One region of the Arthrobacter sp. NPDC093125 genome, then DNA from elsewhere that is predicted to be linked to it. Evidence: riboswitches for the same ligand, from Rfam matches in the RefSeq annotation. Region 1 holds a riboswitch; the other holds the start of a gene.
What was found. Region 1 has a riboswitch for cyclic di-AMP ahead of ACIP9X_RS02360 (LysM peptidoglycan-binding domain-containing protein). Riboswitches for the same ligand answer to the same signal wherever they lie in the genome.
Positions count from the first base shown of each region.

Region 2: it holds a riboswitch for cyclic di-AMP, as region 1 does, so the genes downstream of both, ACIP9X_RS18630 (M23 family metallopeptidase) here and ACIP9X_RS02360 (LysM peptidoglycan-binding domain-containing protein) in region 1, are expected to answer to the same signal.

Region 1 is NZ_JBIVOQ010000001.1:512,239-515,675, reverse strand. It holds gene ACIP9X_RS02370 (HAD family hydrolase) at 1-191, shown strand, start outside; gene ACIP9X_RS02365 (hypothetical protein) at 256-855, opposite strand; gene ACIP9X_RS02360 (LysM peptidoglycan-binding domain-containing protein) at 1,050-1,940, opposite strand; cyclic di-AMP (ydaO/yuaA leader) riboswitch at 1,943-2,139, opposite strand; gene ACIP9X_RS02355 (inorganic diphosphatase) at 2,331-2,819, opposite strand; gene dacB (D-alanyl-D-alanine carboxypeptidase/D-alanyl-D-alanine-endopeptidase) at 2,983-3,437, shown strand, end outside.
Region 2 is NZ_JBIVOQ010000014.1:36,339-39,775, reverse strand. It holds gene ACIP9X_RS18635 (benzoate/H(+) symporter BenE family transporter) at 1-814, shown strand, start outside; gene ACIP9X_RS18630 (M23 family metallopeptidase) at 1,093-1,923, opposite strand; cyclic di-AMP (ydaO/yuaA leader) riboswitch at 1,929-2,103, opposite strand; gene ACIP9X_RS18625 (hypothetical protein) at 2,396-2,827, opposite strand.

The sequences.
Region 1 (3,437 bases):
CCCGGCTTGGTGTCGATCCGTCCAGGACTGTGGCGGTCGGCGACGGCCGCAACGATATCGAGATGCTTGCCTGGGCGAACCGCGGCGTCGCGATGGGGCAGGCCCCGGAAGAGGTGGTTGCCGCCGCGGATGAGGTCACCAAGTCCGTGTACGACGACGGCGCCGCCCACGTTCTGCACAGCCTCCTGTAGTTCCGCCTGGTCTTTCGCGACGCTCCAATGCTGTCTGAGGAATCTTCCTGCGGCAGGAGCGCTGCTACCGCACTTCGAGGATGAGCGAGAGCAGCCGTGCCGCTGCGGGGCGGGCCGCGTGCTCCTCGTTCCACTGGGACCGGGCCACCGCCTTGCTGACCGCCTGCGAGGTGATGCCGAGCTCGGCGGCCACTGCCTTCTGCTGTCCGCGCACGCCCGGGGTCAGCAGGTCCAGGACCCGCCATTCGGCCTGGCTGCGGTCGCGCACAATGTGGCCCAGCAGCCGAAGAATCGCCTCGCACTCGGCCGCCATATCGGCATAGGGACCCTCGACGGCCACGGGAATCCGCTCCTTGCTGTTGCGGAGCCTGTCCACCGCCCGGCGGGCGTAGATGAGGCTGTGGCCGCCGGCATCCTTGATCTGGTTGGGCAGCGGTTCGTTTACCGGCCCCACGCCGAGTCCCACGTACCAGCTGCCGCATCGAAGGGCGACCAGGGCGGCGTCCACTGCCTGGTGGGGACAGTCCACTATCCCCTGGACCTCGTCCTCGACCGACCGATCGAAGTCGAGGCGCGCGGGGATATGCCGGAGGTCCTTGAGCAGTTGCGGGACCCGGTCGCCGTCGCGCCGGCTGTCTGTTTGGTTGATAGTCAGCGTGAACATCGTGAATCACACTACCTGCTGGTCGCTGCGAGACAAGTTTGTCCCACCCGAACCAGGAGAGTTGTCCGTGCTGGAATTCTTGTCCCCGCCCCGAGCTGCTGTTATTCCCGGAGCGCAAAGCTTCCGCTGCCCGTATGCGGAAACAGCAGCGGCAGGCGCCGTAGCACCTGCCGCTGGTGTGTTTGAACTGACGCTTAGGCGTTGACGCGCACGTAGCTCGTTCCTGTCAGCCAGGAGGTCGGGTGAACGATGGTTTCGTTGACGCCGTTCATGCCACTGCTGATGGCCTGCCCGTTCCCGATGTAGATGGCAACGTGGCCGGAGCTGATGATCAGGTCGCCGGGCTGCGGGTTTGAAACCGGGGTTCCGTACTGGTGGAACTGCATGGGCGCAAGATCGCCCACCTGCTTGCCGATCGAGCGCAGTGCCTGCTCCACCAGGATGGTGCAGTCCTGGGTAGCTCCCAGCTGTGCACGGGCGGATGCCACGAGCGCGCCGCCGACTCCGCTGGCCGGGGTGGTGGAGGATGCCGTCTTGGTCGAAGCCGGCTTGATGGACGCGGAAGCGTGGTAAATGCCCATGCTGGCCTGCTGGGGTGCTGCCGGAGCGGCGTGCGGAACAGCAGGGGCAGCCGGAGCGGCCGGAGCGGCCGCCTGTGGAGCCGGTGCAGCGTGTGCGGCGCCCGGAATCACGATCTGGTCACCTGGGTAGATCACCGAGGACAGGGACAGCCCGTTGGCAGACAGGACGGCGTTCAGGGCAACGCCGTGCTGTGCAGAGATCGCGCCGAGGGTGTCGCCTGGCGCAACCGTGTGGGTGGCGCCGGATGCGGCAGGCGCAGCAGGTGCCGGAGCGTGAGCTGCGGTCTGGGCTTGGACGCTGGCGGTACCCGATGTCTCTGGAGCGTTGGCGCCGGCCATGGCGGGGGCTCCGACGCCGAAGACAAGGCCTGAAGCGGCGGCGACGGCGGCGGCCGGCCGGGCCATGGATGATGCGTTGGACTTCAGAGAATAGGACAGTCCCTGCAAAGCGATGGACTGAGTCGGGGTGGCGCGGTGGCGCGCGGACATGGTCTTACGTGACATGGATTTTGCCTCTCCCATGCCTGCGGGGTGAGCTGTCGGGTTCGGATGGGAGGTCACCCGGTCCTGCGTCCCTTGCGAAAGGGAGCGACAGGACTTAACCCCAAGTCCTTGGAAACCAAGGACGGTAAAGACGTGGTTCCCCCGTCCCTGCCAGTTGGATATTGCGAACGGATCCCGGTCAGCGGCAGGGCTCGGCATTCCTCCCGGGAGTGCCCCGACGGAAACCAAGGCACCGGAAGAGGCTATCCCACGAACCCGGTAAAAGTCACATTTGCGTAACGGCGCCGGTCGTTCCGGCGTGGCCTGGCAGCGAAATTCAGCCGGTTAAATTACGACGGCGGCTGGTGCGGTCCGCTTGGAACCGCACAGCCGCCGTCGTGCTGGGGAACGTTAGTGTGCTGCAGGCACGTAGCGCTTGATGGAGGCCTCGAGCTCTGCCTCTGCGGCGGCACGGTCGGCCCAGCCCTCGGCCTTGACCCACTTGCCGGGCTCCAGGTCCTTGTAGCGGGTGAAGAAGTGCTCGATTTCCTTGATCAGGAACTCGCTGACGTCGCTGACTTCCTGGATGTGGTCGAACCGGGGATCGGCCGGCACGCAGAGGACCTTGGCGTCACCGCCGCCGTCGTCGGTCATGTTGAAGACGCCGATGGGGCGGGCCTCAACGATGACGCCCGGGTGCAGATCGAAGTCCTGCAGCAGCACCAGTGCGTCCAGCGGGTCGCCGTCTTCGCCGAGGGTGTTCTCGAAGAAGCCGTAGTGGGTGGGGTACTGCATGGAAGTGAAGAGAACGCGGTCCAGGCGGACGCGGCCGGTCTCGTGGTCGACTTCGTACTTGACGCGCGATCCCTTGGGAATCTCGATGGTCACGTCATGCTTCATGGAATGCTCCTCGACGATTGCTTGGGTGTTTGCGGCACGCTGGCATCCATTTAGATTCAACGAAAAAGGGCTGTCGCTGCCGCCGACTACTATTGAGGATATAGCGAGAGGCCCAGGTTTCAGGAACTAATGGGGTAATTTCAGGACTTTGAGGACCAGCGGCATGAGGGGCACCACAGGCAAGGCAACCGGCCGCGCCAGGATCGGCAGAAGACGCAGCGGTCCGCGTAGTGCCGGCATCGGCGTGCTGCTCCGGGCCTGGCCCACCCTGCTCCTTACGGTCCTGCTCGCCGCCCTGGCCATTCCCGCCGGGATGCTGATTGCCCCCGCGCTGACGGGCCAGGCCCCGACGATGGCGGCTCCGGTGCAGACCCCTGCGTGGCAGCTCTTGCCGAAGGAGCTGTCTGTTCCCCAAGGGATTGATCCGCTCAGCACGTCAGCGCCCATTCCCTTGCCTGCGCAGGTCGCGGCCAAGCTGAACCCGGTTCTGAAGACCGACGGCGGCGGCACCTTTACGGGGGTAGTCCAGGACGCCGTCACGGGCAAAGTGCTGTTCGACCGGAACGGCGCCGCCAGCAGGATCCCGGCATCCAACATGAAGCTGCTCACCGCCGCGGC
Region 2 (3,437 bases), on a different contig from region 1:
TCCCATGCCGATCGTCATGGCCATGGTTGCCGCCGTCTTCCTCCGCTTCGGCACGGACATCGTTTCCTCAAGCCAGGCCAATCCGGCCATTGCCGCCCCGATGGTGGGCGCCTTCCTCCTCCTGACCGCCGTTCCGGGCCTGGGAAAGTTCCTTCCCCCGGTCCTCGGCACGCTGGTGGCAGGATGCCTGGCGGTGGCCGTCAGCGGGCAATTCGTTCCCCGCGGGCCGGGGCCGCTCCTGGCCGCCCCGGTGTTCACCCCTCCCGTGTTCACCTGGGCCGCGCAACTGGAGCTCGTGGTTCCCCTGGCGCTGACAGTGCTGTTCGTCCAGAACGGCCAGGGCATCGCCGTGCTCCGCGCCGCCGGGCACCGGCCGCCCGTCAACGTTTTTGCGATTGTGTCCGGCGCGTTCTCCGTACTGAACGCCGGCTTAGGTGCCGTATCGGCCTGCGTGACCGGCCCCACCAACGCCTTGTTGACGTCGTCGGGAGCCAAAGAGCGCCAGTACACCGCAGCGGTGACCTACGGCTGCCTCGCACTGGCCTGCGCGGCGCTGGCTCCCACCCTGACCAGGCTGATGCTGGCCACGCCCAAGGAATTCGTCCTGGTCCTGGGCGGAATCGCGATGCTGCGGGCACTCCAGCAGGCGTTCGTGACCGCATTCTCCACCACCTTCACCCTGGGCGCGCTGGTGACCTTCGTGGTGACCATCTCCGGCCTGGATCTGTTCAACATCCACTCGGCCTTCTGGGGCCTGGTCATCGGATACGCCGCCTCACGGCTGCTGGAGCGTCCGGACCATGCAGGATCGTAAAACGCGGACCGGTGCGTTTTTACGAAGTCAGGGGATTGCCCCAGCGGCACCACAACTGGCCCGTTTCGGCGCAGCATTCCTGCGCCGGGACGGGCCATCTTGCTCCGGCGGTTGTATAGCGGCGGTTGGTCGAGGGTCAAGCCGGGTGACCCGGGCACGGAGGCGAGGAGCTTCTCCGCGTAGGGGTGCTGCCGGTTGCGGTGGACGGTTTCGATGAACCCGTTACTCAAACTAAGCAGAACTTTCAGCAAATGCTGACAGGTCCTAGTGTCATTGCCCTAGAGGTAAGCGGCGGGGTTGACGGTCCGGTCCTTGACCATCACTTCAAAGTGAAGATGGCAGCCAGTGGAGTTACCGGTGGTTCCGACAGCGCCTATCCGACTACCCTTGCCCAGGGCTTGACCCTTCGAAACGCCGATGCTGGCAAGGTGGTTGTATGTGGTCTTCAGGCCCTTGCCGTGGTCAACTACAATCCGGTTTCCGCCACCGTACGGGCTCCAGCCTGCCTCCGTTACCTTTCCCGCAGCTGCAGCCAACACGGGCGTGTTGCATGCCCCTGCGAGATCAAGCCCGGTATGCATTTCGCCGGCGGCCCCGGTCAGGGGATTGCCGCGGAGCCCAAATGGCGAACTCACGTTCACAGAGGCGAGCGGCGCCCGTAGGCCTGCCGAAGGCGCGGAAACCCGGGCGGATTTCGGTGCCGCTTTCCGTGCCGGTTTGGACGCCGCTTTCGGTGCCGCTTTCCGCGCCGGTTTGGACGCCGCTTTCGGTGCCGCTTTCGGTGCCGCTTTCGGCGCCGGGGAGGACTCGACCTGGGGCCGATCAAAAACAAGCGACGATCCTGCCTCCGCCGCCAGGGACGGCTGGGCGGCGGGGGCGGCGGCCGCCTCGGCGCGAACTTCGCGCGCCGTCGAGATCCCGGCTGGCGCGGCGTGAGCCGTGGTGAGCACCGTCATGCCAATCATTCCGGTCACTGCCGCCGCAACAGCCAGCTGTTGGCCGCGGCCCCGCAGCGTCGGCATTGGGGATGAGGCTGCCCGGCGGCGGCCCTTGCCGGATGTACTCGAGAAAATGGCACGGCGTGGGCCGTGGTTGTCGTGGGAAGGCAAAGCGTAGATCCTCTCGACGCCGGCGAAATTAGCTGTCGGATTCGGACGAGTGGACTGTCCGGCCTCCCCTGACACGCGCCTCACGGGCATGCAATGACAGGGCCAGGCTTCACCCCAAGACGCCCAAAGGCGTCATTCGTGGGTCTTCCGCCCCCGCCTAGAGATAAGGGTTCATGTACCGCCGGCGGGGTTTGGCGAAGCGGGTACACGCATACCACGTGAGGGTATGGCTACCTCCCATGTAAGCAAGAAAAGCTTTATGTTACAAATTCGTTACTGAGTCCTGCGCGCGTCGCTATTGTGGATGAGGGCGTGATTTAGTAACTAGCCCGGTCCCTGGCGAGTAATGCACTGCCCCGCCAAACCGTAGCAACCCGCCCCGCACCCCTCCTGCTCGCGGATTTTGGACTTGCTATAGTCCCGTCCCAAGGTAGTTTCTTCTTCTGGGCAAGCCACGCCGCATTGCGCGGCCTTACCGTGGACGCGACCGGCGAGAGATACTGACGGTGCCAGCTCCGGCGGTTGCCGCCGCTGGATCCGTGCCTACGACCCAGTGCTGGTGCCACCTAACTGAGGCTTCAGGTGCAGCTCCGGATCGATGTCCGGCCAACGGCGGATCCATTCCTTTCCTCATCTGCTCGGAGTAGTCGCCGAGCTCACGGTCGGGCACATGTAGCCAGTCATCCAGATACTCCACGAACGCGTCGGTCCTCATGCGCAGGGCCTTGATTTCCGCAGAGGAGCGGTCAGCTTCGGGAGGAAGCTCCGGCAGCTGCTGGCAGTCCCGCACGAGGGCCGTTCTCCACGCGAATAGTTCCTGGATGAAGGCCTGAGCGCCCGTTGTCTGCAGCTCAACGGGCAGTATGCGGATGAAGACTTCGAACTCTGACGCAGAGTCTCGCATCTCCAGCTTCGGTCCATAAACCCGCACGCGGTGGCAGTGACTGGGTGGCCCGTCAGCATGCCGGCAGGCTAACATGCGATGTCGTCAGGCGACCTCGGGCGCTGATGGCTGTATGCCTTAGCGGCCGAGGTGACTGGCTCAGGTCGGGGAGTATCAGACGGCCTGCGCGCGTCGACGGCATCTATCTTCAACCTCAGTGGGCTACAAGTCATGTAACCCTCCCCCGCACCCAGCATGAACTAGCAGAACAGCCACTACGAGCGGACGAAAGGAAACCCGGGTGAAATCCGAAACACGCAGCCCAGGAACCCGCACGGAATTTTCCTCATGTCATGTTGGTCGAGCCATGAACGCCCATGAAGTGGTGTGGGACGACGAAAGCGTCGATCCAGGAAGCCAAGGAGGCAACCGGCCACAGCAACGGCCACCAATGAAAAAGGCCCCCGAGGGGGCCCTTCACAACACAAATTGTGCATACTCATAGGCTAAAAACCTGAACAGGTAAACCGCTGCGCCCGAGGTGGGACTTCCCCAATCCGTGCGGTCCGACCTCAGTTCAACCGAATCCGAAGCCCAAGGTGTGCACATTGCCACACCCTTCTTTTTTTGC